2 regions of the Klebsiella quasivariicola genome follow, and region 2 is predicted to be linked to the other one. Evidence: predicted binding sites of a transcription regulator. Region 2 holds the regulator's gene; the other holds the start of a gene.
The links. The regulator PhoB, encoded in region 2, activates phosphate uptake and scavenging genes when phosphate is short. The targets are predictions, from matches to a motif close to CTGTCATAAAACTGNCNNAT.

Region 1: the regulator PhoB is predicted to act here: its motif matches at 7,509-7,528, upstream of serA (phosphoglycerate dehydrogenase).

Annotation. Positions count from the first base shown of each region.
Region 1 covers NZ_CP022823.1:790,348-805,861, forward strand. The annotation lists gene pgk (phosphoglycerate kinase) at 1-354, shown strand, start outside; gene fbaA (class II fructose-bisphosphate aldolase) at 452-1,531, shown strand; gene B8P98_RS04025 (small-conductance mechanosensitive channel MscS) at 1,722-2,579, shown strand; gene argO (arginine exporter ArgO) at 2,731-3,366, shown strand; gene B8P98_RS04035 (oxidative stress defense protein) at 3,456-4,232, shown strand; gene B8P98_RS04040 (IS4 family transposase) at 4,349-5,677, shown strand; gene argP (DNA-binding transcriptional regulator ArgP) at 5,724-6,617, opposite strand; gene rpiA (ribose-5-phosphate isomerase RpiA) at 6,785-7,444, shown strand; gene serA (phosphoglycerate dehydrogenase) at 7,714-8,946, shown strand; gene B8P98_RS04060 (5-formyltetrahydrofolate cyclo-ligase) at 9,030-9,626, opposite strand; RNA gene ssrS (6S RNA) at 9,725-9,908, opposite strand; gene zapA (cell division protein ZapA) at 9,950-10,279, opposite strand; gene B8P98_RS04075 (YecA/YgfB family protein) at 10,446-11,024, shown strand; gene pepP (Xaa-Pro aminopeptidase) at 11,048-12,364, shown strand; gene ubiH (2-octaprenyl-6-methoxyphenyl hydroxylase) at 12,361-13,539, shown strand; gene ubiI (FAD-dependent 2-octaprenylphenol hydroxylase) at 13,550-14,752, shown strand; gene gcvT (glycine cleavage system aminomethyltransferase GcvT) at 15,175-15,514, shown strand, end outside.
Region 2 covers NZ_CP022823.1:4,315,198-4,330,711, forward strand. The annotation lists gene malZ (maltodextrin glucosidase) at 1-936, opposite strand, end outside; gene proY (proline-specific permease ProY) at 1,088-2,461, opposite strand; gene brnQ (branched-chain amino acid transporter carrier protein BrnQ) at 2,549-3,868, opposite strand; gene phoR (phosphate regulon sensor histidine kinase PhoR) at 4,283-5,578, opposite strand; gene phoB (phosphate response regulator transcription factor PhoB) at 5,600-6,289, opposite strand; gene sbcD (exonuclease subunit SbcD) at 6,472-7,677, shown strand; gene sbcC (exonuclease subunit SbcC) at 7,674-10,811, shown strand; gene mak (fructokinase) at 11,149-12,063, opposite strand; gene rdgC (recombination-associated protein RdgC) at 12,155-13,066, shown strand; gene ppnP (pyrimidine/purine nucleoside phosphorylase) at 13,139-13,423, opposite strand; gene B8P98_RS21905 (AroM family protein) at 13,501-14,181, opposite strand; gene B8P98_RS21910 (YaiA family protein) at 14,432-14,623, opposite strand; gene aroL (shikimate kinase AroL) at 14,695-15,228, opposite strand.

The DNA.
Region 1 (15,514 bases), 2.0 Mb from region 2:
CTGAAATCTGTTAACGACATCAAAGATGACGAGCAGATTCTGGACCTCGGCGACGTTTCCGCACAGAAACTGGCTGATATCCTGAAAAACGCCAAAACTATCCTGTGGAACGGCCCGGTTGGCGTATTCGAGTTCCCGAACTTCCGTAAAGGGACTGAAATCGTGGCTAACGCTATCGCGGACAGCGAAGGTTTCTCCATCGCCGGCGGCGGTGACACCCTGGCAGCGATTGACCTGTTCGGCATCGCTGACAAAATTTCCTACATCTCCACTGGCGGCGGCGCATTCCTTGAATTCGTCGAAGGCAAAGTCCTGCCGGCAGTAGCGATGCTCGAAGAGCGCGCTAAGCAGTAATTCAGTTCAGGCGGGGAAACCCGCCTGTTTTTCAGCGCGCTTAAGGGCTCGCGAACCTTCTTCAACGGTCGAAGATACAGATACAGGACTAAGTAACATGTCTAAAATTTTTGATTTCGTAAAACCGGGCGTCATCACTGGCGACGACGTTCAGAAAGTGTTCCAGGTAGCGAAAGAAAACAACTTTGCACTGCCGGCGGTAAACTGCGTAGGTACTGACTCCATCAACGCCGTTCTGGAAGCTGCTGCTAAAGTTCGCTCTCCGGTTATCGTTCAGTTCTCTAACGGCGGCGCAGCGTTCATCGCAGGTAAAGGCGTGAAAACTGACGTTCCTCAGGGTGCTGCTATCCTCGGCGCTATCTCTGGCGCGCACCACGTGCACCAGATGGCTGAACACTACGGTGTACCGGTTATCCTGCACACTGACCACTGCGCGAAGAAACTGCTGCCGTGGATCGACGGCCTGCTGGACGCTGGTGAAAAACACTTCGCCGCTACCGGCAAACCGCTGTTCTCTTCCCACATGATCGACCTGTCCGAAGAGTCTCTGCACGAAAACATCGAGATCTGCTCTAAGTACCTGGCTCGCATGGCCAAAATGGGCATGACTCTGGAAATCGAACTGGGCTGCACCGGCGGTGAAGAAGACGGCGTGGACAACAGCCACATGGACGCTTCCGCACTGTACACCCAGCCGGAAGACGTGGATTACGCCTACACCGAGCTGAGCAAAATCAGCCCGCGCTTCACCATCGCGGCTTCCTTCGGTAACGTACACGGCGTGTACAAGCCGGGTAACGTGGTTCTGACCCCGACCATCCTGCGCGACTCTCAGGAATATGTTTCCAAGAAACACAACCTGCCGCACAACAGCCTGAACTTCGTGTTCCACGGCGGTTCCGGTTCTTCCGCTCAGGAAATCAAAGACTCCGTCAGCTACGGTGTGGTGAAAATGAACATCGATACCGACACCCAATGGGCAACCTGGGACGGTATCCTGCAGTACTACAAAGCGAACGAAGCTTACCTGCAGGGCCAGCTGGGCAACCCGAAAGGCGAAGACCAGCCGAACAAGAAATACTACGATCCGCGCGTATGGCTGCGTGCTGCACAGACTTCCATGGTGACTCGTCTGGAGCAGGCATTTAAAGAGCTGAACGCGATCGACGTTCTGTAAGAAAAATCTGTTTCTTACTCTGAAGCCCGCAGCAATGCGGGCTTTTTTATTATCTTAACAACAGGATAGCGCGGAGGAAAACTGTGATCCATTTGGCAAAACGCGCACTTATTGTTTACCCTATAACCTGACTGCCCTGTCGCAGGCTGAGTTTTTTACTTTCCCCCAGGGGATTCATAAGGAATGTTAAATGGAAGATTTGAACGTTGTCGATAGCATCAACCACGCCGGGACGTGGCTGGCACGCAACCAGGAGCTGCTGCTAAGCTATGCCGTCAACATCGTTGCGGCGATCGCTATTCTGATCGTCGGGATGATCGTGGCGCGCATCGTCTCGAATACCGTCAACCGCCTGATGCTGGCGCGTAAAATTGACGCTACCGTGGCCGATTTTCTCTCTGCGCTGGTGCGCTATGCGGTTATCGCCTTTACGCTGATTGCCGCGCTGGGCCGGGTAGGCGTGCAGACCGCCTCGGTCATTGCCGTGCTGGGTGCCGCCGGTCTGGCCGTCGGTCTGGCGCTGCAAGGGTCGCTGTCGAACCTTGCCGCAGGGGTACTGCTGGTGATGTTCCGCCCGTTCCGCGCTGGCGAGTATGTCGACCTTGGCGGTGTGGCGGGTACGGTGCTGAACGTGCAGATTTTCTCCACCACCCTGCGTACCGCCGACGGCAAAGTAGTGGTGGTGCCGAACGGGAAAATCATCGCCGGCAACATCATTAACTTCTCCCGCGAACCGGCGCGCCGCAATGAGTTTATCATCGGTGTCTCCTACGATGCCGATATCGACAAGGTGAAGCAGCTGCTGACCTCGATTATCGAATCTGACGATCGAATTCTGCGCGATCGCGAAATGACCGTACGCCTGAACGAACTCGGCGCCTCCTCGGTGAACTTCGTGGTTCGCGTCTGGAGTAAGAGCAGCGATCTGCAAAACGTCTACTGGGATGTCCTCGAGCGTATCAAGCGCGAATTTGACGCCAACGGTATCAGCTTCCCTTATCCGCAGATGGATGTTCATGTGGTGCGCCTGCCGGAAAAAGCAGAGTAAACCGCCATTGAATGAGACAGGCCGGCTATGCCGGCCTTTTTTTATCGTGTGTTATTAGCTGTTCTAATTAATGATTAATACTTTCAATTTCCGCTAATAATCCATTCGCGATATAGTCAGCGCCACTCTCGAACACAGCGGAAAAATCCTTATGTTTACCTATTACTTTCAGGGCCTTGCCCTGGGAGCGGCAATGATTTTGCCGCTTGGCCCGCAAAATGCTTTTGTAATGAATCAGGGGATCCGTCGTCAGTATCATCTGATGATTGCCCTGCTGTGCGCGCTCAGCGACCTGCTGTTGATCTGCGCCGGCATTTTTGGCGGCAGCGCGCTGCTGATGCAATCCCCGTGGCTGCTGGCAATCGTGACCTGGGGCGGCGTAGCCTTTTTACTCTGGTATGGCTTCGGCGCACTGAAAACGGCGTTTAGTCAGAGCATTGAACTCGCCAATGCTGAGGTGATGCAGCAGGGGCGCTGGAAAATCATTATTACCATGCTGGCGGTCACCTGGCTGAACCCGCACGTTTACCTTGATACTTTTGTGGTGCTGGGCAGTCTGGGAGGCCAGCTGGCCGTCGAACCGAAGCGCTGGTTTGCGTTGGGGACCATTAGCGCCTCTTTCCTGTGGTTCTTTGGTCTGGCGCTGTTAGCTGCCTGGCTGGCGCCGCGGCTGCGTACCGCCAAAGCCCAGCGGATCATCAATATTGTGGTCGGTGCCGTCATGTGGTTTATTGCGTTTCAGCTGGCAAAAGAGGGCGTCAGTCATCTCCAGGCGTTATTCAACTAAGCGTTGTCCGATGGACTTTCCCGCTGTACGCGCTAAGCTTGCTGGCATGCGTCCCGTAAGGGCGATTTAAGTAACATGGAGAAACGACAGTGAAGTTAAAAGTTTTAGCCCTGGCGGCAGCACTCGGATTTAGCACTATGGCGGCACAGGCCAGCGAATTGCCGGATGGTCCGCACATTGTGACTTCAGGCACAGCAAGCGTTGCCGCGGTTCCGGATATCGCCACCCTGGCGATCGAAGTGAACGTGTCGGCAAAAGACGCCGCGTCGGCAAAAAAACAGGCTGACGATCGCGTTGCGCAATATCTCTCTTTCCTTGAAAAGAGCGGTATTGCCAAAAAGGATATCAGTTCGGCGAATCTGCGTACCCAGCCTGATTATGACTATCAGAACGGGAAAAGCATTCTGAAAGGCTATCGCGCGGTGCGCACCGTGGAAGTGACGTTGCGCCAGCTGGATAAACTAAACGGTCTGCTGGACGGCGCGCTGAAAGCGGGGCTGAACGAAATTCGTTCCGTATCGCTGGGCGTTGCGCAACCGGATGCCTACAAAGATAAAGCGCGTAAAGCAGCGATCGATGATGCCGTGCATCAGGCGCAGGAGCTGGCGGCTGGCTTCCACAGCAAGCTGGGGCCGGTTTACAGCGTGCGTTACCACGTCTCTAACTATCAGCCGAGCCCGATGGTTCGTATGATGAAGGCGGCTGATGCCGCGCCGGTTTCCGCGCAGGAAACCTACGAGCAGGCGACGATTCAGTTTGACGATCAGGTTGATGTGGTCTTTGAACTGCAACCAGCGCAGGCTGCCGCGCCGGCAAAACCGGCTGAAGCACCGAAACCGGCAGAAGCGCCGAAACCAGCGCAGTAAGCGTTAGAAACAAAAAAGCCACTACTCTGAAGTAATGCCGATCAGTTAAGGATCAGTTGATCGATCCAGTGGCTGTGTAAGAATCCGGAAATGCTCACCCGTTTCCGGATTTTTTTATGCACATTGGACAGGCTCTTGATCTGGTATCCCGTTACGATTCTCTGCGTAACCCACTGACTTCTCTGGGCGACTATCTGGACCCGGAACTCATTTCCCGCTGTCTGGCCGAAGCCGGTACCGTCACCCTGCGCAAGCGTCGCCTGCCGCTGGAAATGATGGTCTGGTGCATTGTCGGCATGGCGCTTGAACGTAAAGAACCCCTTCATCAGATCGTCAACCGTCTGGACATCATGCTGCCGGGCAGTCGTCCCTTCGTCGCCCCCAGCGCGGTGATCCAGGCCCGTCAGCGTCTGGGAAGCGAAGCCGTCCGCCGCGTATTCTCGCAGACAGCACAGCTCTGGCATAACGCCACGCCGCATCCACACTGGTGCGGCCTGACCCTGCTGGCCATTGATGGTGTGTTCTGGCGCACACCGGACACACCAGAGAACGATATCGCCTTCCCCCGCCAGACGCATGGCGGAAACCCGGCACTCTACCCACAGGTTAAAATGGTCTGCCAGATGGAGCTGACCAGCCATCTGCTGACGGCAGCAGCCTTCGGCACGATGAAAGACAGCGAAAATGCGCTCGCGGAGAAACTTATAGAGCAAACCGGCGATAACACCCTGACGCTAATGGATAAAGGCTATTACTCACTGGGTCTGCTGAACGCATGGAACCAGGCGGGAGAACACCGGCACTGGCTGATCCCTCTGAAAAAAGGCGCGCAGTACGAAGAGGTCAGAAAACTGGGTAAAGGCGACCACCTGGTGAAGCTGAAAACCAGCCCGCAGGCACGAAAAAAGTGGCCGGGTCTGGGAAATGAGATGACAGCCCGCCTGCTGACCATCACGCGCAAAGGAAAAGTCTGCCATCTGCTGACGTCGATGACGGACGCCATGCGCTACCCCGGCGGGGAAATGGCGGATCTGTATAGCTATCGCTGGGAAATTGAGCTGGGTTACCGGGAGATAAAGCAGACGATGCAACTGAGCAGGTTGACACTGAGAAGTAAAAAGCCGGAGCTTGTGGAGCAGGAGTTGTGGGGCGTGTTGCTGGCTTATAATCTGGTGAGATATCAGATGATTAAAATGGCAGGGCAACTGAAAGGATACTGGCCAAATCAGCTGAGCTTCTCAGAGTCCTGCGGGATGGTGATGCGGATGCTAATGACGTTGCAGGGCGCTTCACCGGGTCGTATCCCGGAGTTGATGCGTGATCTTGAAAGTATGGGGCAGTTAGTCAAGTTACCGATAAGGAGGGAAAGGGTCTTCCCAAGGGTGGTGAAAGAGAGGCCTCAGAAATACACCACCGCCCTGAGAAAGGGCCAGTCAGTTGCTTAACTGACTGGCATTACTACTCTGAAGTGGCTTTTTTTACGCCTGCCATTTAATCCTGACGCAGCACCTTGTGACCGTAGTCGATGAGCGCATCGGTCACCCTGCGCATCATGCGGCTTTCCGGCGCAAAGCGGTGCCAGTACAGCATACGACGCTGGAACAGACCGGGCGTGAGGTCAATAAGCTCGCCGCTTTTCAGCTCTTTTTCGATCTGCAGATGCGGGATCATACAACAGGTCGTGCCCTGGCGCGCCAGCTGCACGAAAGCTTCCGACGAGTTGACGATGTGGCAGGGCACGCTGCCCGGCGGCAGATCGAAGTTTTGCTGCAGGAACGCCTGATGCATATCGTCCAGATGGTCGAAGGCGACGACCGGCGCTTTCAGCAGCGCCGAACGCGTCACGCCGTTCGGGAAATAGCGTTGCGCAAACTCTTTTGAAGCGACAAACAGGTAATCGAGCGCGCCGAGCTGATCCACCAGGCAGCTTGGCAGCGCCTGTGGCTGGATACTGACTGCGCCCACCACTTCACCACGGCGCAGACGCTCCTGGGTGCGGGTTTCATCTTCCACCTGCAGGTTGAGACGAATAGGGGAGTCTGACAGAACGTTGGCCAGCGCCGGCAGCAGCCAGGTGGCCAGACTGTCGGCGTTCACCGCCAGCGACAGCAGCAGCGGTGTGGAACCGGTTTGTTCATCGCCCAGCCACTCCTCCTCCAGCAGTTCAACCTGGCGCAACAGGGCCAGCAGTTTCTGTCCTTGCTCGGTGGGGCGCGGCGGAACGGTACGCACCAGCAGCGGCTGGCCGAACATATTTTCCAGCTGCTTAATACGCTGTGAGACGGCGGACTGGGTAATACATAGCTTCTGCGCGGCGCGCTCAAATCCTCGTTCCCTAATCACCGCATCCAGTGCTTGTAGTGTCCTGTAGTCCGGTCGTTTCATTATTCTGGCGTGCCCCCATAACTAATCGTTATCTCGCACTATGACATAAATTTTTATTTGATACAGACGAAATTGGTCTGCTCAGTTGTGTGATCTGCATCGCAGGGACATTTCCACTGTCGATGTTCTATAATGCGCCACAGGCATTCACATCTCGGACCATAATTATGACGCAGGATGAACTGAAAAAAGCGGTAGGTTGGGCGGCGCTGCAATACGTACAGCCAGGGACTATTGTCGGCGTAGGCACCGGCTCGACGGCGGCCCATTTTATTGATGCGCTGGGCACCATGAAGGGGCAGATCGAAGGGGCGGTTTCCAGCTCTGACGCCTCCACCGAAAAGCTCAAGAGCCTCGGGATCACCGTCTTCGATCTCAACAGTGTCGATCGCCTGGGGATCTACGTTGACGGCGCGGATGAGATCAATGGCCACATGCAGATGATCAAAGGCGGCGGCGCGGCGCTGACCCGCGAGAAGATTATCGCCTCGGTGGCGGATAAATTTATCTGCATCGCCGACGCCTCCAAGCAGGTTGATATTCTGGGCAAATTCCCGCTGCCGGTTGAAGTCATTCCGATGGCGCGCAGCGCCGTGGCGCGTCAGCTGGTTAAGCTGGGCGGCCGCCCGGAGTACCGTCAGGGCGTGGTGACCGATAACGGCAACGTGATCCTTGACGTACACGGTCTGGAAATTCTCGATGCTATCGCGCTGGAAAACGCGATCAACGGCATTCCTGGCGTGGTGACCGTGGGGCTGTTCGCCAACCGTGGCGCCGACGTGGCGCTGATTGGCACTGCCGACGGTGTGAAGACCATCGTAAAATAGTCTGTCCGCAGGGAGCCAACCGGCTCCCTCGCAAATATTTTTTCACCTGGCGCAATTTGGTGACTTCTGTCACATTTATGCAACCAATCTGATTTACAAACTACCATTCCTCCTCTTTCTGGTGTTTTGTCCTGTCATTTCCTTGTGGATGACATTTCTTCAGGACGGTGACGCAAACGTTCATATTGCCGCGATAGTTTTTTTTGATATGTTGCTCAGACGAACTTTCGTTCAGCACGACATCAGTTAAGACAAAACAGGACGGGGAAATGGCTAAGGTATCACTGGAAAAAGACAAGATTAAATTTCTGCTGGTTGAAGGTGTGCATCAAAAGGCAATCGATAGCCTTCGCGCAGCGGGTTACACCAACATTGAATTTCATAAAGGCGCGCTGGATTCCGAACAGCTGAAAGCGTCGATCCGTGATGCCCATTTCATCGGCCTGCGTTCCCGTACCCATCTGACTGAAGAGATTTTCGCCGCGGCGGAAAAACTGGTCGCAGTTGGCTGCTTCTGCATCGGTACCAACCAGGTTGATCTGAACGCCGCCGCGAAGCGCGGTATTCCGGTATTTAACGCGCCATTCTCCAATACCCGTTCGGTGGCCGAACTGGTGATCGGCGAGCTGCTGCTGATGCTGCGCGGCGTGCCGGAAGCCAACGCCAAAGCGCACCGCGGGGTGTGGAACAAGCAAGCGGTCGGTAGTTTCGAAGCTCGTGGTAAAAAGCTGGGCATCATTGGCTACGGCCACATCGGCACCCAGCTTGGCATTCTGGCGGAATCGCTGGGCATGCATGTCTTCTTCTATGATATTGAAAACAAACTGCCGCTCGGCAACGCCACTCAGGTACAGCATCTCTCCGACCTGCTGAACATGAGCGATGTGGTCAGCCTGCACGTGCCGGAAAACGCCTCCACCAAAAATATGATGGGCGCGGAAGAGCTGGCGCTGATGAAGCCGGGCGCACTGCTGATCAACGCCTCCCGCGGTACCGTGGTGGACATCCCGGCGCTGTGCGATGCGCTGGCCAGTAAGCATCTGGCCGGGGCGGCTATCGACGTCTTCCCGACCGAACCCGCGACCAACAGCGATCCCTTCACTTCACCGCTGTGCGAGTTTGATAACGTGATCCTGACTCCGCACATCGGTGGTTCCACTCAGGAAGCGCAGGAGAACATCGGTCTGGAAGTAGCTGGCAAGCTGGCGAAGTACTCTGACAACGGGTCAACCCTGTCGGCAGTTAACTTCCCGGAAGTTTCTCTGCCGCTGCACGGTGGTCGCCGTCTGCTACATATCCATGAAAACCGGCCGGGCATCCTGACCGCCATCAACCAGATCTTCGCCGCGCAGAGCATCAACATTGCCGCCCAGTATCTGCAAACGTCGCCGCAGATGGGTTACGTGGTTATTGATATTGAAGCGGAAGAGGATGTTGCCCAGCAGGCGCTGCAGGCAATGAAAGCGATCCCGGGGACTATCCGCGCCCGTCTGCTGTTCTAATCATTTTTGCCTCTCGGGCAGGGCGCGTACCTGCCCGTTTTTTTGTTAATACTTTCCAGGCTGAAATTCTCGTCCCCGCGTACCTACCAACACCAGGTTTTTCCCGGGGTGATGACCGCCGGCAGCGGGATATCCCACTCTTCGCTCGGCAGGCTTTCCACCTGCTGGCAGTCGTGCGCGTAGCCCACCGGCTGCAGGCGATACTGCTGCCAGTTTTGCAGCGTGCGGTCGTAAAAACCGCCGCCCATTCCCAGCCGCTGGCCGCTGGCATCGAAGGCCACCAGCGGGGTCACCAGCACATCGAGTTCAGCCAGCGGCAGCACGTCCCGCACATCGAGCTTCGGTTCGCGGATTTTCAGGCGATTCACTCTCAGTTCGCTCTGCGGATGGTAGTGTAGGAACAGCAGATTGCCTGGGCTGAACGGATGTAGCACCGGCAGATACACCCGCTTGCCGGTGCGCCAGAGCTGGTCGATCAGCGGCTGGGTGTCCAGTTCGCCGTCAAAAGAAAGAAACAGCGCCACGGTATGGGCGAGAACCACCGGCGGCCAGGCCATCATCCGCTCTGCGGCTTGCAGGGCAAACTGCCGCTGTTGCTCCGGGCTGAGCGCGCGTCGACGCTCGCGGATCTGCTGGCGAATGTGCTGTCGGGAGAGCAGGGTATCGGGCTGTAGGGTCATGCTGGTCTCATTACGAGCAGGCGAAACAATACGGGCAAGTGTAATACAGAGCGGCATCAGCCGAAAACAGATGTGGGGGATAATACGAAGTAAGGAAGGGAATCTCCGAGATGCCGCCGCAGGCTGTAACCCTTGAACCCTTGGTTCAAGGTGAATGTGTCGTCACAGTTTTAAGGCTTCTCGGACGAACCGAGCATGCTCACCAACCGTGGAGCGCCACATTCTTGTGGTATGAAATATCGGCTCAGGGGACTGGCCCGCTTGCAAACATCTCAGAGAAATTTTGTTCCTGGAATTACTCTAACACAGTTAACTGCAAAGTGTTATTCAAACTTCGACCCTGGTCTTTCGCTTATGCGACCTTGCTCAAGCAATGCTTGTTCGATGGTCTGCTGAAGCATCCGAATGCGCTGCTCCATGCTGGAAGCGTAGTCGCGGGTCTTCGCTTTTTCCTGAGTCAACTCATAGCTGATGTTCAACGCGGCGATGAAGACCAGCTGCTCAGTATTTGTGACTCTAGTGCGTTCTTTTAAATCTTGCAACCGCTGATTAAGGTCTTCAGCTGCCTGATTCAGGGCATCCCTTTGTTCAGGCGGGCAATTCACTCGCAGTGAACGGCCGAAAATTTGGAGATCTACGGGTTGTGCAGACATGCCACCTTCCTGCTGATTGACTGCGCTGCCTTCACACCCTGACCCGGGTCTGCGAAGGGGCGACACTATAGCTACCCTGGTGCGAAGATACAAGCCCTATTCTGGTTCACCAGGGTCCAAAGTGGTAGCATACCATGAATATTCCTCCCAACGATGACGAATGCGCATGTCTATACAGAACGAAATGCCTGGTTACAACGATGTAGACCAGTTACTGAACCAACAAGGGGTAGGTCTCACCCCGGCCGAAATGCACGGTTTGATCAGCGGATTGCTGTGCGGCGGCAACACGGACAGCAGCTGGCAGCCGCTGGTACACGACCTGACCAACGAAGGCCTTGCCTTTGGTCATGAGCTGGCTCAGGCGCTGCGTAACATGCATTCCGCCATCAGTGACTCTCTGGATGACGACGGTTTCCTCTTTCAGCTGTATCTGCCGGAAGGCGATGCGGTAAGCGTCTTCGACCGCGCCGACGCCCTTGCCGGCTGGGTCAACCACTTCCTGCTTGGCCTTGGCGTCAGCCAGCCGAAGCTGGATAAAGTGAAAGACGAGACCGGGGAGGCGATTGACGATCTGCGTAATATTGCCCAACTGGGCTACGATGAAGACGAAGATCAGGAAGAGCTGGAGATGTCTCTGGAGGAGATTATCGAGTATGTCCGCGTTGCCGCACTGCTGTGCCACGACACCTTTGCGCGTCAGCAGCCAACCGCACCGGAAGTCCGCAAACCGACATTACACTAACTAAAATTCGTTCAGGGGGCGTCATGACTCAGCAGGAATTTCTCTCGCGTCGCCAGGCGCTGTTGGCGCAGATGCAGCCAGGCAGCGCGGCGCTGATTTTCGCCGCACCGGAAGCGGTGCGTAGCGCAGATTCAGAGTATCCCTACCGGCAGAACAGCGATTTCTGGTACTTCACCGGCTTCAATGAACCGGAAGCGCTGCTGGTGCTGATCAAAAGCGATGAAACGCACAATCATAGCGTGCTGTTTAACCGGGTGCGCGATCTGACCGCTGAGATCTGGTTTGGTCGCCGTCTGGGCCAGGAGGCCGCGCCGGCGAAGCTTGGCGTCGACCGGGCGCTGGCATTTAGCGAAATCAACCAGCAGCTGTATCAGCTGCTCAACGGCCTGGACGCTATCTATTTCGCCCAGGGCGAATATGCCTATGCCGATGAGATTGTGTTCAACGCCCTCGAAAAACTGCGCAAAGGCTCGCGTCAGAATCTGCAGGCGCCGAATTCGGTCATCGACTGGCGGCCCATGGTGCATGAGATGCGCCTGTTTAAATCCGCGGAAGAGCTTGCCGTGATGCGTCGCGCCGGGGAGATCACCGCGCTGGCCCATACCCGGGCGATGGAAAAATGCCGCCCCGGCATGTTTGAATATCAGCTGGAGGGCGAAATTCTCCATGAATTCAACCGCCATGGCGCGCGTTTCCCGTCCTATAACACCATCGTTGGCGGCGGCGAAAATGGCTGCATTCTGCACTACACCGAAAACGAATCCGAACTGCGTGATGGCGATTTAGTGCTGATTGACGCCGGCTGCGAATACCGCGGCTATGCGGGCGATATCACCCGCACCTTCCCGGTTAACGGTAAGTTCACCCAGCCGCAGCGTGAAATCTACGATATCGTGCTGGAATCGCTGGAAACCGCGCTGGATCTGTATCGTCCGGGCACCTCCATTTATCAGGTTAATCAGGAAGTGGTGCGCATTATGATCACCGGCCTGGTACGGCTGGGGATCCTGAAAGGCGAGATTGACGAGCTCATCGCCAACAACGCCCACCGCCCGTACTTCATGCACGGCCTGAGTCACTGGCTGGGTCTGGATGTGCACGATGTCGGCAATTACGACACCGACCGTTCGCGCATACTGGAGCCGGGTATGGTGCTGACCGTCGAGCCGGGGCTGTATATCGCCACCGACGCCGACGTACCGGCGCAGTATCGTGGTATCGGCATCCGTATTGAAGATGACATCGTTATTACCGAGGACGGTAACGAAAATCTCACCGCCGGTGTGGTGAAGAAGGCGGATGAGATCGAGGCGCTGATGGCGGCGGCGCGCCAGTCATGAGCGTGCTGATCGTCGGCGGCGGGATGACCGGGGCGACGCTCGCGCTGGCCATCTCCCGTTTGACCGGCGGCGCCCTGCCGGTCCATCTGATTGAGGCGCAGGATCCGCATTCGTCACGCCATCCCGGTTTTGACGATCGGGCAATTGCCCTGGCGGCCGGTACCTGCCAGCAGCTGGCGCGCATTGGTATCTGGCAGACCCTGGCTAAACGAGCGACGCCCATCCAGCGGGTCCACGTCAGCGACCGTGGTCACGCTGGTTTTGTGAACCTGGCGGCGGCCGATTACGGCTTGTCGGCGCTGGGGCAAGTAGTTGAACTCCACGATGTTGGTCAGCGGCTGTTTAGCCTGCTGCGCGAGGCGCCGGGCGTCACCCTGCACTGTCCGGCGAAAGTGGAAGCGGTCAGCCGCCGCGAGGAGAGCGTCAGCCTTACGCTTGAGGGCGGCGAAATCATCAACGGTAAGCTGCTGGTGGCGGCGGACGGTTCCCGTTCGTCGCTGGGCGCTCACTGCGGCATCAGCTGGCAGCAGCAGCCGTATGAGCAGATAGCGATCATTGCTAACGTTAGCACTGCGTTGCCGCACGAAGGCCGCGCCTTCGAGCGCTTTACCGAGCATGGTCCGCTGGCGATGCTGCCGATGTCGCAAGGGCGCTGTTCGCTGGTGTGGTGCCATCCGCAGTCGCGGCGCGACGAGGTGCTGAATTGGTCTGACGAACGTTTTTGCCAGCAATTACAGCAGGCGTTTGGCTGGCGGCTGGGGCGTATTACCCATGCCGGTAAGCGCAGCGTCTATCCGTTAGCCTTAACCACCGCCACCCGTGCGGTGTCGCATCGCCTGGCGCTGGTCGGTAATGCGGCGCAGACGCTGCATCCGATCGCCGGGCAGGGCTTTAACCTCGGCCTGCGCGACGTGATGAGCCTGGCGGAGATGCTTGCCGATGCGCATGTGGCCCGCGACGATGTGGGCGATTATTCCCTGCTGTGCCGCTACCAGGCACGGCGGGCAGGTGATAAAGCCGCCACTATCGGTGTCACCGATGGGCTGGTGCATCTGTTTGCCAACCGTTGGGCGCCGCTGGTGGCGGGGCGCAACGTCGGTCTGATGGCCATGGACTTATTTACCCCGGCGCGCGATGCGCTGGCGCAGCGTACCCTCGGTTGGGTTCCCCGTTAAGGAGTAGAACGTGCAAAGTGTTGATGTTGCCATTGTTGGCGGTGGAATGGTGGGACTGGCGGTGGCCTGTGGTTTACAGGGCAGCGGCCTGCGCGTCGCGGTGCTGGAGAAAGCAGAACCACAGCCTCTGGCCGCCGATGCGCCGCCGGCGCTGCGCGTTTCGGCAATCAATGCCGCCAGCGAAAAGCTGCTGACGAAGCTGGACGTCTGGCGCGAGATCGTTGCCCAGCGCGCCAGTTGCTATCACGGCATGGAAGTGTGGGACAAAGATAGCTTTGGTCGCATTAGCTTCGACGACCAGAGTATGGGCTTTAGCCATCTGGGCCATATTATTGAAAATGCCGTGGTGCATCACGCGCTGTGGCAGAAAGCGCAACGCTGCGCTGACGTCACCCTTCTGGCGCCGGCGGAACTTCAGCAGGTGGCGTGGGGCGAGAATGAAGCCTTTCTCAGCCTGCAGGACGGCAGCATGCTCACCGCCCGGCTGGTGATCGGCGCCGATGGCGCCAATTCGTGGCTGCGCAATAAAGCCGATATTCCATTGACCTTCTGGGATTATCATCATCATGCGCTGGTGGCGACCATCCGTACCGCTGAACCGCACCAGGCGGTGGCGCGCCAGGCGTTCCATGGCGAGGGTATTCTGGCCTTCCTGCCGCTGAGCGATCCGCATTTGTGCTCGATCGTCTGGTCGCTGTCGCCAGCGGAGGCGCAGCGGATGCAGCAGGCCGATGCAGCTGAGTTTAATCAGGCGCTGAACATCGCCTTCGATAATCGCCTTGGCCTTTGCCAGCTTGAAAGCGAACGGCAGGTTTTCCCGCTGACCGGACGCTATGCGCGTCAGTTCGCCGCCCATCGTCTGGCGCTGGTTGGCGATGCCGCCCACACTATTCATCCGCTGGCCGGGCAGGGGGTAAACCTTGGCTTTATGGACGCCGCCGAGCTTATTGATGAGCTGAAGCGCCTGCACGCTCAGGGGAAAGATATCGGCCAGCACCTTTATCTGCGCCGCTATGAGCGCAGCCGCAAGCACAGCGCCGCGCTGATGCTGGCGGGTATGCAGGGATTCCGCGAAATGTTCTCCGGCAGCCATCCGGCGAAGAAATTTCTCCGCGATATGGGGCTTAAACTGGCTGATACGCTGCCGGGCGTGAAACCGCAGCTGATTCGCCAGGCGATGGGCCTGAACGATCTCCCTGCCTGGTTACGTTAACCCCATCACACTTCTTCCACCCGGCCCCCGCGCCGGGTTTTCTCCCTCATTTGAAATATTCTAATTTCACCTCTTTTTTCGCATTAGTTTTATTAATGCGCTCTTTTTTTTGTTAAAGAAATTAGGCCCGTAAAATCGCATAAAACACCATCATTACCTTATCGATGAAAGCTTGATGTTAATTTTATGTGGCATAAATCGCTTTTTTCCAGTCAATAACTCTGTAGGCTTTTCGGCGGATTTTAGTCATAAGCTAATGTGATGCCCTGAATGAGCTTATGGTTTAGCGCCGGGTTCGGTGGTAAGTTCAGGCAAAAGAGAACGTTTGCGTCGGCGTCCGTCAGCGGTGCCGTCGCCGAATTTCGTGGCGCAAAATCGCCGACAATCTCGTGGCTGGTTCCGTTTTATTCGATGAGGAAAAGATGGCTCAACAGACTCCGTTGTATGAACAACACACGCTGTGCGGCGCTCGCATGGTGGATTTCCATGGCTGGATGATGCCGCTGCATTACGGGTCCCAGATTGATGAGCACCACGCGGTGCGCGGCGATGCAGGGATGTTCGATGTGTCGCATATGACCATCGTCGATTTCCACGGCAGCCGGATCCGGGAGTTCTTGCGCTATTTACTGGCCAACGATGTGGCGAAGCTCACCACCCCAGGTAAAGCGCTCTACACCGGCATGTTGACCGCCTCCGCCGGCGTCATCGACGACCTGATTGTTTATTTCCTTTCTGAAGATTATTTCCGCCTCGTTGTTA
Region 2 (15,514 bases):
GATCTCGTTGACCAGGCTGGTCGACCGATAGTCGAGCTTCGGCAGACTGGCATAGCCCAACCAGTTGTGCGCCTGCCCCTCCTCTGAGAAGGTAAACCAGTCGCGCCACGGCGAATCCGGGGAATGGCCAGCGCCACCGCTGCCCTGCTGGTGGCGGTCGAACCAGGGATGGGAATCGCCGGTATGGTTGAACACGCCGTCGAGGATCATGCGCATCCCCGCCCGCTGGGTGTTGTGGCGCAGCCGGAGCAGCGCCGCGTCGCCGCCAAACTGCGGATCGACGCGCCGATAATCCTCGGTATCGTATTTATGCACGCTGGGGGCGGCGAAAACCGGGTTCAGATAGAGGGCGGTGACGCCGAGCTGCTTCAGATACGGAAGTTTTTCGCTGATGCCGTCGAGATCGCCGCCGTAGAACGTCGACCCGCCCGCTTCGCCGGTTAGCGGTTCGTCCCACGCCTTGCGCACAATCTCCCGTCCCGCCGCATGATGGTAATAGACTGCATCCTGGTCAGCCTCACGTGCGGCGCTGCGGGCAAAGCGATCGGGGAAAATCTGATAGAAAACCTGATCGGCCACCCACTGCGGGCCGGCATCCGGCAGGTCAATGGCGAACTGCTCCAGCCTGGCCGGCGGGAAGCGGGTGAAACCTTGTGGCGTAAACCAGCGCTGATGGTCGGCCCACAGCAGCTTAAAGCTGTAGCGACGGCGCGGCTGACCGCTGGCGAGAGAGATTTCACCGCGCCATGCCACCACGCCAGGCTGCGGCGCCTGACGGAGCCGCTGCATCGGCAGCGACAGCTCTTCGTTATCCTCTTCCGCGCGCAGCGTAACCCGCTGCGGCAGCGCCTCACCGCTTAACCACAGGGTAATAAACAGTCGGTCCTGTTGCACCTTGATAAAGGGTGCAACCGGAAGGTGCCATGCCTTCAACATCGTGAATCCTCATTGTGCAGAATGGGCACACCTTGCCATAGCCATCAGGCGCAGAACTCATCGTCACAGGATTTTTTGGGGGAGGATAACGGGGGAGGACGCCATACCACAAGCCGCCCCGGTCGCGCTGTGCTGACCGGGGCGGTGTTGATTACTGCGCCTGCGCCAGACGGCGCTCACGGCGGGTCTTAAAGACCCAGCCCAACAGCAGCAGGGCGATCCATGCTATACCGACGTACAGCGAGATACGGGTATCAGGATGATAGCCGATCAGGGCGATAATAAAGGCCAGGAACAGCAGACCAATCACCGTGGTCACCACCCCGCCAGGGACTTTGAACTTGAGCGCCTTGACCTCTTCTGGCGACAGACGGCGGCGGAAGGCAATCTGTGACAGCAGGATCATAATCCATACCCATACGGTGGCGAAGGTGGCCAGAGAGGCGATCACCAGGAAGACGTTTTCCGGCATGATGTAATTGAGATACACCGCAAACAGCAGCGCAATGGTCATCACCATCACCGTCACCCACGGAATACCGCGACGCGAGGTTTTGGCGAACACTTTGGGCGCACTGCCCTGCTCAGCCATGCCGTGCAGCATACGGCCCACGCCAAACACGTCAGAGTTAATCGCCGACAGCGAAGCCGTGAGGACCACGAAGTTAAGAATACTGGCCGCGAAGGTAATGCCCAGATGCTGGAAGGTGAGGACAAAGGGACTGCCGTCGGTTCCCACCTGGTTCCACGGATAGATGGACATAATGACGAACAGCGTGCCGACATAGAACACCAGAATGCGCATCGGCACCGAGTTAATGGCGCGCGGAATAGATTTCTCCGGGTCTTTCGCCTCACCGGCGGTAATACCGATGATTTCGATGCCGCCGTAGGCGAACATCACCATCTGCAGCGACATCACCATCCCCAGCCAGCCGTTGCTGAAGAAGCCGCCGTTGCTCCACAGGTTATGAATCCCCGTCGGCTGGCCGCCGTTGCCGATCCCCCAGATAATGATGCCGAAACCGGCGAGGATCATGATGATGATAGTGGCCACTTTGAAGAATGAGAACCAGAACTCCAGCTCGCCAAACACCTTAACGCTCATCAGGTTAACGGCGCAGATGATCAGCACTACGCTGAGCACCCAGATCCAGTGCGGCACCGTCGGAAACCAGACGCCCATATAGATACCAAAGGCGGTAACGTCAGCGATGGCGACGATCAGAATTTCAAAGCAGTAGGTCCAGCCGGTGATATAGCCCGCCAGACCGCCAAGGTTTTCCTGGGCATAGCGGGAGAAGGAGCTGGCGGAAGGGTTATGCACCGACATCTCACCGAGCGCCCGCATAATAATATATGCCGCGACGCCGCCGATAATGTAGGCCAACAGTACGCTGGGTCCGGCCATCTTAATGGCGTCGGCTGAGCCGTAAAAAAGCCCGGTGCCGATGGCGGAACCCAGGGCCATAAAGCGGATATGCCGGGTGCTTAGCCCGCGCTTAAGCTTGTTACTACTTTCCATCGTGGTCTTTTCAATGCCGTTTAACACAAAAAATAAAAAACCACGGAACCCGAAGTCCCGTGGTTAAACGCTTGTCCTCAACGCCAGTTAATGCGCGCTGGAAGTCACCTGACGTCCGGCAGTGCGATCCCAAATCACCGCGAGGATCACCATCACGGCGGTGGGCATCAGCCAGGCCAGGCCCTGCTCCGCCAGCGGCAGACGCGCGGTCCAGCCCGGCAGAATTGCGGCAAACGCCGATGACTTAATCCCGTCAATGATACCAAACATCAGGCTGATAAACATGGCCGGTGCGATAACGCGGGACGAATTATGCCACCAACCGCGGGTAAAGCTTAATACAACCAGTGCGATACACGGTGGATAGATAGCGGTCAGTACCGGAATCGACACCTGAATCAGGTGGCTCAGGCCGAGGTTGGAAACTGCCATCGAGAACAGGCCGAGGATAAACACCAGCGTGCGATAGGAGAACGGCAGATACTGGGCAAAGAACTCAGCGCAGGCACAGGTCAGGCCTACCGCCGTCACCAGACAGGCAATGAAGATCAGCGCCGCCAGCAGGAAGCTGCCCGCCCCGCCGAAGGTATGCTGCACATAGGCGTGGAGGATCGCCGCGCCGTTGGCGGACTGGTCCACGAGGGTGGCGCTGTCAGAGCCCAGACGGAACAGCGCCAGGTACAGCAGGGTCAGACCGACGCCCGCCATCAGGCCAGCCCAGACGGTGTAGCGGGTCAACAGACGCGCTTCGCTGACGCCGCGAGAGCGTGCCGCATTGACAATGACGATCCCGAACACCATCGCGCCGAGGGTGTCCATGGTCAGGTAGCCGTTGACGAAGCCATTGGAGAATGGCGCGGTACGATACGCTTCCAGCGCATCGCTAATCGGGCCCGCCGGCCAGATGATGGCGGCAACCGACAGCACGATCAGGGCAATAATTTTCAGCGGCGCAAGGAAATTGCCGACCGTATCCAGCAGTTTACCCGGATAGAGCGAAACCAGGATCACCAGCGCGAAGTAGATAACGCTGTAGATCAGCAGCGGCAGCGGACCGTCGCCGGTCAGCGGGGCAATCCCAACTTCAAAGGAGACGGTTGCGGTACGCGGGGTCGCGAACAGCGGTCCCACCGCGAGATAACACACCACCGCCAGCAGGATACCCGCCACTTTACCAATCGGGGTGCTCAGGCTTTCAACGCCGCCGCCAACTTTCGCCAGCGCGACCACCGTCAGCACCGGCAGCCCCACCGCAGTGATCAGAAAGCCGATCGCCGCCGTCCAGACGTGCTCGCCCGCCTGTAAGCCCACCATCGGAGGGAAAATAATGTTGCCTGCGCCAACGAACAACGCGAAGGTCATAAAGCCCAACGCTATGATGTCGCGAGATTTTAACTGATGGGTCATAAATTCATTACTGCCTGTGGATGTGGTGTTGTAAATAAATGGAAAAATACCGCGCTCCCCTCTCAGGGACGATACAGCGGCCATTGCCGGTAAACTTAGCGAGATATGCTCCCGAAGCGGCGTGGGAAAGAATTGTTTTTGGTATTACCACGCAAAAGCAGTCTGTCATCGACTGCGCTGGCGCAATTTAAACGCTTATAACGTTTTAAAGCAAGGCACGATCGCAAAAGCAGATGATTATGCTGGTTATGCCTTTCATGCCAGAATCATTTACCATATTGATGGAAAACCTGTGGCTTATCATGCGAACAAAAAAGCAGCACACGTTCATTAAATAGGCGAGCAAAAAACGACTGCCAATGAAAATGACCAGCAGAAGCTGGTCATTGGCAAGATAAGCTGACAGCGCGCCGTTCAGTCGTCGTTTCTGGCAATTAATCGTTCCGGAAGCAGGAAACTAAAACGGGTTCCCTTGCCCACCGTACTGTCGATTTCCAGCCGGCTGTCATGATGGTTAACCGCGTGTTTGACGATCGCCAGACCCAGGCCGCTGCCGCCGGTTTGTCGGGAGCGAGCCTTATCCACCCGATAAAAACGCTCGGTCAGGCGGGGAAGATGCTCCGGTGCAATGCCCGGTCCATTATCCTCAACGCTGAACAGCGCCCCCTGCGGCGTTCGCTGCCAGCTGACGCGAATTTCGGTCCCCGGCGGGGTGTGGTTCACCGCGTTATAAACCAGGTTAGAAATGGCGCTGCGCAGCTGCTCTTCATTGCCCAGCACCTTAAGGTGTTCATCGACAGTAAAAAACAACGTCTGCTTATCCTGACTGAGGGTTTGCGCCTCACGCTCCACCACCCGCAGCATCATCGGTACGTCGATGCGGTCATTCATCGCCAGCGCCGGTGCGGCTTCAATACGCGACAGCGTCAGCAGCTGCTTTACTAAACCTTCCATACGCTGGGTTTGCTCACGCATGGTGTGCAGGGCTTTTTCCCGGGTCGCCCCTTCCAGCACCTGCTCCTGCATCATCTCCAGATAGCCCTGCAGCACCGTCAGCGGGGTGCGCAGTTCATGGCTGACGTTGGCGAAAAAGTTTCGCCGCGCCCCTTCCAGCTGATGCATCTGCGTCACGTCGCGCGCCACCATCAGCCACTGCTTGTCGGTGTAAGGCATCACGCGAATTTCCAGATGGCGAGCGTTATTGAGCACCAGGTTGAGTGGCTTAGAAAAATCACGCTGTTTCAGATAGTTGGCGAACTCGGGATAGCGCAGAAGGTTGAGAATATTTTGACCACTGTCGTCCGGCCAGCGCAGGTTTAAAATCTGCTGCGCGAGGCCATTACACCAGAAAATGGCCCCCTCTTCCGTGGTCAGGACGACCGCATCCGGCAGCGATTCCGCGCCGCTGCGAAAGCGTTTAATCAGGCTTCCCAGCTCACGTCGACGCTTTTTATTACGCATCTGCATCTGATGCAGACCATACAGCAACGGTTCCCAGCTACCGCGGCCAGGCGGGGGAGTCATGCTCCGATCTACCCATAGCCACCACGATAAACGCATCAAATTCCAGAAATGCCAGATCAGCAAACCGGTCACTGCCGCCAGTAAAAACCACGGCAAATGCCCCCAAAATGCCCCCAGAATCAGGGCCGGAATACACGCTAAAAAGAGCTCCAGCGCCAGCCTTTTCCATGACAGCCGTTCCAGCACGGGTCACACTCCTGTCGAAATTCAGAAACGGGCGGAGAAACGATAGCCCGTGCCGCGAACCGTTTGCACCATGCGATCATGGCCACTGTGTTCCAGCGCTTTGCGCAGGCGGCGAATATGGACGTCCACCGTACGGTCTTCCACATAGACGTTGGTTCCCCAGACGTGGTTCAGCAGCTGCTCGCGGCTGTACACTCGCTCCGGGTGGGTCATAAAGAAGTGCAATAATTTAAATTCCGTCGGTCCCATGTCCAGCGGACTTTCGCCAGTCATCACCCGGTGCGACGAGGGATCGAGGCTCAGACCCTGCATTTCAATCACCTCTTCCACCGCCATTGGCGAAATGCGGCGCATCACCGCTTTGATCCGCGCCACCAGCTCTTTCGGAGAGAAAGGCTTGGTAATGTAGTCGTCCGCGCCGGTCTCCAGACCGCGAACGCGATCTTCTTCTTCCCCACGCGCGGTCAGCATCACCACCGGGATATCCCGCGTCATCGCCTCACGCTTGAGCAGCTTAATAAACTGCAGCCCCGAACCACCCGGCAGCATCCAGTCAAGGAGAATCAAATCAGGCCAGGGTTCATTGAGTTGATTCACCGCGCTGTCATAATCTTCCGCCTCAACGGGCTGAAAGCCATTTTGCTCCAGAACAAAGCAGACCATTTCGCGGATTGGAGCTTCATCTTCAACGACCAGAATTCTTCTCGCCATTATTTACCCTGTGTTTTTTAGCCATCAGTATAGGAGTGCGGCGTCATTATGCGTCACTTTTGTGACAGATTTATGAAAAAAATGACGATCTGATGATCGGGTATTTTGAAGCACGGCGCGGACTTACCCCCCGCCGACAAATGGTATACTGCCGCCCATGCTTTTTTCGCTAGGGAAGATTTATGCGCCTCCTTCACACCTCCGACTGGCACCTGGGCCAGAATTTTTACAGCAAAAGCCGCGCCGCCGAACATGATGCCTTCCTGACCTGGCTGCTGGCCCGCGCGCAGGAGTATGAAGTCGACGCCATTATCGTAGCCGGCGATATTTTTGATACCGGCTCACCGCCAAGCTACGCTCGCGAACTGTATAACCGTTTCGTCGTCCAGCTGCAGCAGACCGGCTGTCGCCTGGTGGTGCTGGCGGGCAATCACGATTCAGTGGCGATGCTCAATGAATCGCGCGATATCCTCGCCTTTTTACACACCACCGTGGTGGCGAACGCTGGCCATGCGCCTATTGAGCTGCCGTTGCGCGACGGCACCCCGGGCGCCATCTTCTGCCCGGTGCCGTTTTTACGCCCGCGCGAACTGGTGACCAGCCAGGCCGGCCACTCCGGCCGGGAAAAGCAGCAACAACTGCTGCACGCCATCAGCGACTATTATCAGCAGCAGTATCAGCAGGCCTGCGCGCTGCGCGGCGATCGGCCGCTGCCCATCATTGCCAGCGGCCACCTGACCACCGTCGGCGCCAGTAAAAGCGATGCCGTTCGCGACATTTATATCGGCACACTCGATGCCTTTCCGGCGCAACACTTCCCCCCTGCCGACTACATTGCGCTGGGCCATATCCACCGTGCGCAGGTGGTCGGCGGCTGCGAACACATCCGCTACAGCGGTTCGCCGCTGCCGCTGAGCTTTGATGAAACCGGCAAAGCGAAATCGGTGCACCTGGTGAGCTTTAACGACGGGCGACTCAGCGCCGTAGAGACGCTGGAAGTCCCCGTTACCCAGCCGCTGGCGGTGATCAAAGGCGATCTGGCCGCCATCACCGCCCGACTGGAGCAGTGGCGCGGCGTCGAGCAGGACCCGCCGGTGTGGCTGGATATCGAAATCACCACCGAGGACTACCTGCACGATATTCAGCGTCATATTCAGGCGCTGACGGAGGATCTGCCGGTGGAAGTGCTGCTGGTACGCCGCAGCCGCGAGCAGCGCGAGAAAATTCTGCTTGGCGCCCAGCGGGAGACCCTCAGCGAACTGAAGGTGGAGGAGGTGTTTGAGCGTCGGCTGGCGCTGACCGAGATTGACGATGACAAGCGCGCCCGGCTGCATGAGCTGTTCACCCATACGCTGCATACGCTCACCGCGGAGGACGAAAACGCATGAAAATCCTGAGCCTGCGACTGAAAAACCTCAACTCCCTGAAGGGCGAATGGAAGATAGACTTTACCGCCGAGCCGTTTGCCAGCAACGGCCTGTTTGCTATTACCGGCGCCACCGGCGCCGGCAAAACCACCCTGCTCGATGCCATTTGCCTGGCGCTTTATCACGAGACGCCGCGCCTGAATAAAGTCTCCCAGTCGCAAAACGATCTGATGACCCGCGATACCGCCGAGTGTCTGGCGGAGGTGGAATTTGAAGTCAAAGGCATCGCCTACCGCGCTTTCTGGAGCCAGAATCGGGCGCGTAACCAGCCGGATGGCAATCTGCAGGCACCCCGCGTCGAGCTGGCGCGCTGCGCCGACGGCAAAATCCTCGCCGATAAGGTTTCGGATAAGCTGGAACAAACCGCGACGCTTACCGGCCTCGACTATGGCCGCTTCACCCGCTCGATGCTGCTTTCCCAGGGGCAATTTGCCGCCTTCCTGAACGCGAAGCCGAGCGATCGCGCGGAGCTGCTGGAGGAGCTGACCGGCACGGAAATCTACGGCCAGATTTCAGCCATGGTCTACGAACAGCACAAAGCTGCTCGCCACGCGCTGGAGAAGTTCGAAGCCCAGGCGGCGGGTATCGTTCTGCTGACGGAGGCCCAGCAGCAGGCGCTGCAGGAAAGTTTGCAGGTACTTACTGACGAAGAAAAAGCTCTGCTGGTACAGCAGCAAAGCCAACAGCAGCAGCTCCAGTGGCTGACCCGCCGCGACGAACTGGCGCAACAGCAGCAGGAGGCGGTCACCCGACAGCAGCGGGCCCGCCAGGCGCTGGCCGACGCCGCCCCGACGCTGGCGAAGCTTGAGCTGGCCCAGCCCGCCGCCCAGTTACGTCCCCTGTGGGAGCGTCAGCAGGAACAGGTAGCTGGTCTGGCGAAAACCCGCCAGCGGATCAACGAAGTAAATGCTCGCTTACTTGCCAGCACCGCGCAGCGCGCGCGCATTCGTCAGGGCGCCCTGCGCACCCAGCAGCAGCGTCAGGCTGAACTGACGGAGCTGGCGCAGTGGCTGACGGCCCATGATCGATTCCGCTTATGGGGCCAGGAAATTGCCGGCTGGCGGGCGCAATTTTCGCAACTGATGCGCGATAAACAGCAGCTGGCGGCTCAGACCACCCGCCTGGCCGCGCTGCGCCAGAAGCTGGCCGCTCTGCCGGCCAGCTCCCTGTCATTGTCCGCAGAGGACGTCGCGGCGGCGATGGCGCAGCAAACGCAGTCGCGGCCGCTGCGCCAGCGGCTGGTCTCGCTGCATGAACAGCATCAGCAGTTGCACAAACGCCTGCGGCAGAGCGCCGAGAACATCCAGCAGGCGCAAACGGAGCAGGCAAAACTCAATGCCACCCTCACGCAACGTCGGGAGCAATATAAAGACAAAAACCAGCACTATCTCGACCTGAAGGCGCTCTGCCAGCGGGAAGAAACGATTAAAGATCTGGAAGGCTACCGCGCGCGGCTCGAAGCGGGTAAACCCTGCCCGCTGTGCGGCGCCTGTGAACACCCGGCGATTGAACAATACGCTTCGCTGACGGTCACGGATAACCAGCGTCGCCGCGATGCGCTGGAAAAAGAGGTCGCCGCGCTGAAAGAAGAAGGTCTGCTGGTCCTCGGGCAGGTCAACGCCCTGACGCAACAGCTCCAGCGTGAGACCGAAGCGGCCCGACGGCTCACAGAGGAAGAGCAAGCGCTCACTAAAGCGTGGCAGGAGACCTGCGCCTCGCTGCAGGTCACGCGGGATATTGCGCAAGAGATAAACGACTGGATGCAGGAGCAGGCGCGCTACGAGCAGCAGCTTTATGAGCTCAGCCAGCGCCTGATGCTGCAGAGCCAGCTCAACGATCAGGAGGCGCTGGAGCGCCAGGCTCACCAGCAGCTGGAGACCACGCGCCAGGGGCTGGAGAACGCCCTGCTGACGCTGTCGCTCAGCCTGCCGGAAGAAGGCGCAGAAGCCGCCTGGCTGCACGCTCGTGAAAATGAATTTGCCCGGTGGCAGGCGCAACAGACGCAGCATGGCGTGCTCCAGGAGCAGATCGCCGCCCTGAAACCGCTGCTCGATACGCTGCCCCCCGGCGATGAGGATGACGCGGAGGCTGAGCCGGTTATCCCCGACAACTGGCGTGAAATCCACGAGGAATGCCTGTCGCTGCACAGCCAGCTTGTCGCCCAGCAGCAGCAGGAGATCGAAGAAACGGCGCGTCTGGACCAGTCACAGACGCAATTCACGGCTGCCCTGGCCGCCAGCCGCTTCAGCGATCGGGAGGCGTTCCTCGCCGCGCTACTGGATGACGAGACCGCCCAGCGGCTGACGCAGTTAAAACAGACGCTGGAGCAGCAGCTCCAGCAGGCGACGGTGCTCTGCGAGCAGGCGACCCGGCAGCAACAGGCGCATCTGGCGCTGCGGCCGCAAGGGACGGACACGGACATCCCCACCCTGCAAACGCAGCTGCACGCCCTTGCCCAGCGGCTGCGGGACAACACCACCCGCCAGGGTGAGATCCGCCAGCAGCTCAGGCAGGACGAAGCGAGTCGTCAGCAGCAGCAGGCGCTGGGGCAGCAGATTGCAGAGGCGGCGCAGCTGGCGGACGACTGGAGCTATCTCAACTCACTGATCGGCTCCAGCACCGGCGACCGGTTCCGCAAATTCGCCCAGGGGCTGACCCTCGATAATCTGGTCTGGCTGGCAAACCAGCAGCTCAACCGCCTGCACGGCCGCTATCTGCTGCAACGCAAGGCCAGCGAGGCGCTGGAGCTGGAGGTTGTCGATACCTGGCAGGCCGACGCGGTGCGTGACACCCGCACCCTCTCCGGCGGCGAAAGTTTCCTCGTCAGCCTGGCGCTGGCCCTGGCGCTGTCAGACCTGGTGAGCCATAAGACGCGGATTGACTCCCTGTTTCTTGATGAAGGCTTCGGCACCCTCGACAGCGAAACGCTCGACACGGCGCTGGACGCCCTGGATGCCCTTAACGCCAGCGGTAAAATTATCGGGGTAATCAGCCATGTGGAGGCAATGAAGGAACGTATTCCGGTGCAGATCAAAGTGAAGAAGATAAACGGCCTGGGCTATAGCCGGCTGGACAGAGCGTTTGCGGTGGAATGAGGTCCTAATTATTGCAATGTCCCCTCACCCTAACCCTCTCCCGGAGGGAGAGGGAACCGTCCGGCGCCGGTCTGTAGTTTCGCACGCTATTGCGATTCCCCTCTCCCGGAGGGAGAGGGAACCGTCCGGCGCCGGTCTGTAATTTCGCACGCTATTGCGATTCCCCTCTCCCGAGGGAGAGGGAACCCTCCGGCGCCGGTCTGTAGTTTCGCACGCTATTGCGATTCTCCTCCCCCGGCAAGAGACAAGGGGTTCCCGGCCACCGTCTCAACCACCCGCACCGTACCGCTTTTCTCCCTCTCCCTACTGGGAGAGGGCCGGGGTGAGGGGGTGCAGTTTAGTTCCCCTGGAGCGGCCACAGCCAGGCCGCGCCGCGTACTCCGCTGGAGTCACCGTGCAACGCTTTGCGGATCGGCGTTTCGCACTCGCCGCCGAAGACCCACTGTTTCACCAGGTCCGGCACCGTCTGATACAGGCGCTCGACGTTGCTCATCCCACCGCCCAGCACGATAACGTCCGGGTCGAGAATATTCACCACGTGGGCCAGCGATTTCGCCAGCCGCTGTTCATAGCGGCTCAGCGCCAGTTCGGCCTTTTCGTCACCCTCGCCCACCAGGCGCATAATCTCGCTGCCGGTTAACCCTTTGCCGCTCAGCCGCTGATAGTCGGTGGCGAAGCCAGTGCCGGAGATAAAGGTTTCGATACATCCCTGTTTACCGCAGTAGCAAGGGACTTCCGCGCGGTAGCGCAGCTCATCGTCGTTCATCCACGGCAGCGGGTTGTGCCCCCACTCGCCGGCCGTGCCGTTGCCGCCACTATGCGCCCGCCCGTTGAGCGCCACGCCCGCGCCGCAGCCGGTGCCGATAATCACCGCGAACACCGTTTGCGCCCCCGCCGCCGCGCCGTCCACCGCTTCCGACACCGCCAGACAGTTGGCGTCGTTGGCCAGCCGAACTTCACGCTCAAGGCGCAGGCTGAGATCCTTATCAAAGGGCTGGCCGTTGAGCCAGGTCGAGTTGGCGTTTTTCACCACGCCGGTATAAGGCGAAATCGAGCCAGGAATGCCCATCCCCACGGTGCCCTGCTGTCCGGTCGCCTGCTCGGCCATCGCTACCAGGGTAGCAATAGTCTCAATAGTTTGCCGGTAGTCCTCACGCGGCGTGGGTAACCGGTGGCGAAACAGCTGCTCTCCCTGGTCGCTCAGGGCTATCACTTCGGTTTTTGTTCCACCTAAATCAATACCAATACGCACGCTCTGCTCCTCAGCCCGATTAACAATGCAAGCATAGCGACAATTCGCTATCATGCCCGCCTGATTTAACGACAAAGCCGTGGAAATTATCATGCTGTGGTTCAAAAATTTAATGGTTTACCGTCTCAGCCGCGATATCGAATTGCGCGCCGAGGAGATGGAAAAACAGCTGGCCGAGCTGACATTTACCCCTTGTGGCAGCCAGGATATGGCGAAAACCGGTTGGGTATCGCCGATGGGATCGCACAGCGACGCGCTGACGCATACGGCGAACGGCCAGATCATTATCTGCGCGCGTAAAGAAGAAAAGATCCTGCCGTCGCCGGTGATTAAGCAGGCGCTGGAGGCGAAGATCCAGAAGCTCGAAGCCGATCAGGGCCGCAAGCTGAAGAAGACCGAGAAAGATTCCCTGAAAGATGAAGTGCTGCACTCGCTGCTGCCGCGCGCCTTCAGCCGATTCAGCCAGACAATGATGTGGATCGACACCGTCAACGGCCTGATCATGGTCGACTGCGCCAGCGCGAAGAAAGCGGAGGATACCCTGGCCCTGCTGCGTAAAACCCTCGGCTCGCTGCCGGTGGTGCCGCTGACCCTGGAGAATCCGATTGAGCTGACGCTGACCGAATGGGTCCGCTCCGGCACCGTGGCGCAGGGCTTCCAGCTGCTGGATGAAGCCGAGCTGAAAGCGATGCTGGAAGATGGCGGCGTGATCCGCGCCAAGAAGCAGGATCTGGTCAGCGACGAAATCGCCGTGCACATTGAGGCCGGAAAGGTCGTCACCAAGCTGGCGCTGGACTGGCAGCAGCGTATTCAGTTTATGATCTGCGATGACGCGTCGATTAAGCGCCTGAAGTTCTGCGATGAACTGCGCGATCAAAACGAAGATATCGATCGGGAAGATTTCGCCCAGCGTTTTGACGCCGACTTTATCTTAATGACTGGCGAGCTGGCTGCTCTGATTCAGAGCCTGGTGGAAGGGCTCGGCGGCGAAGCACAGCGCTAAGCGCCGCTTTCCTTCCTGCCAGGCAGGAAGAAAAAAAACCACCCGGCGGCAGACGCCGGGGATCGCACTGGCTTACAGATAGCGGCACAGATAAGAGGTTGGCTCAGCCACCTGCAGATGGAATTCGCTGTTGCCTGGCACATTGAAGACTTCGCCGGCGGCGTAAACTTTCCACTCAGTCTCACCCGGCAGCAAAACATTCAGCGCCCCGCTGACCACCGTCATCTCTTCCGGCTGCGCCGTCCCGAAGGTGTATTCTCCTTCCGCCATCACGCCAACGCTGGCGCGACCGGTACTGCTGCTGGTGAAGCCAATGGATTTCACTTTTCCGTCAAAGTATTCATTGCTTTGAAGCATAAACAAGCCCTTCTGATCGTCGTTGAAAGGCTCAATATAGGGGGCGCTCCTTGCCCCTGTCACGTGAAATTAACACATTAGACCAATAGTTCTGCCGCCAGTCGGGAAACCAGCACATTCGACAGCAAAACCGGGACATCGAGGGCTTTTTGTAACACATCGCGATGATGCTGATAGTAACCGAGACAGTCGAGCACCAGCACATCGGCGCCCTGCTCGAGCAGCGCTTTGCCGGCGGTTAATAATTCACTGTCGCTACCGGTAAAGGGGTTAGCCAGGGCGTAGTACGGCGACTTTTCTAACAACAGCCATTTTTGCCGCTGCATGGGCATGATCTCTTCCACCGGCACAATCACTCCAACCTGGTGACCATCGACGATCGACGCCACCAGCGGCGGGATGATCCGCTGCGGCTCAAGAAGGATCGCATGCTGCGTCGCAAAGCTGCTTAGCGGTTCCGAACTTAGCAGCAGGATCACATCATAGTTCTGCCGATCCAGCATCGCGATCACGCTGCGGATATCGCGTTCAATTTTCTCTCGCGACACCATCAACAGCTGACCATCCGTCAGCAGGGTCAACAGCCCCTGCTCGCCATCGCCCACCGCGTAGGCTTTCACCACCTCGGCATGCGTCATATCGCCCAGCAGACTAATGTGGGTGATCTGTTCTTCCCTGATATGTTCGGTCAGGAGCGGCAACACTCCCGCCAGCGGCACAACGCCGATGGTCAAAATTGCCATCGTTGCACTACTCATATCATGTACCTTTTCACTACCACTGCTTCAACACAGGCTTACCACACACAGCATTCGCCCCCCTGGTGAGTAAAAATCAACCGTCGAGAAGCGTAGCAGCTGTACGCCACGGCTGAATGTAAAGATTGCCGGGCGACAGCGACGTGCCTGAAAAATCCGTGTGTTAGATATTCATTAGTACGACTGATAAATAAAAAATGTGAGATACGCCCGATATTGCCAGCATGGCGGGCAATTCGGGCTCAGGGGGTTACGATTTGTCAGGATCTTCATAGCGCCGCTTGGCATCCACGGCTTCCTGCTCGGTAGGATGTTCGCTGATCAGCGAATCGGGCTCAGGGTAATCCGCGCGGAGTTGATACCAGGTGACCGTCTGGCCCTGAGGGCCTTTCTCTACCGCGACAACGCGGGCTTCTCTCGGATAAGGGGGCCTGTTTGGCATAGTTCTTCCTTCTTCTGGCGTCAGAACTAGTAAGTATAGGCACCCCTCGCCGCCTTAATGTAAGTAAATTCTTAACTTACCGGGGTCGCCGCTGCACCGCACAGCATCGTCATGATCTGCTCCACTACCCGATCAGGAGAAGCCGTGGCATCGACAATGTGGTGGGCAGCGTCACGGTATAAGGCTTCGCGCTGCGCCAGCACCTCCCCCACTTCCTCACGTACCGGTTTCCCGGTCAGCGTCGGACGCTGTTCCGCTTTCGGGTAGGCTTCCAGGCGGTCTATCAGCGCCGACACCGAAGCCTGCAGATAGATAACCACGCCGTTCTCCCGCATAAACTGGCGGTTACATTCCGCGAGGATGATGCCGCCGCCGGTGGCGATCACCGTATCCGGCAGGGTCACGGCCTTCAGCGACAGGGTCTCCAGTTCGCGAAAACGCGTCCACCCCTCCGCCTGCACGATCTCCGCGACCGTCCGCTGCTCATGAGCCTGCAGTCGATGATCGGTATCGGAGAATTGAAAATGCCGCGCTCGCGCCAGCGCATGGCCGACGGTAGTTTTACCGCAGCCGCGTGGCCCGATGAGAAAGATTGGCTGTGTCATGACCGAAGACCCCCTGGTTCCGTCTGTCGCAAAATAATCAAAAACGAAAGAACGTATTATCGCTGTCTGTTCCGCAACGCATTAGTAAAGAAAACGTTACACAACTTCTTTACACCCCATTACCACAGTGAGAAAAGGGGTTCTTGATGTAAACTTATCATTGCATTTAGTGTTTAACCAGCTTTACTTTCTGCTGGGCGTTATTTTTTATCCACCACTGGCGTAAACGGTAACACATTTATGCATAGCTTTACGAAGCAACATATTTACAACATCATGTTTCAGA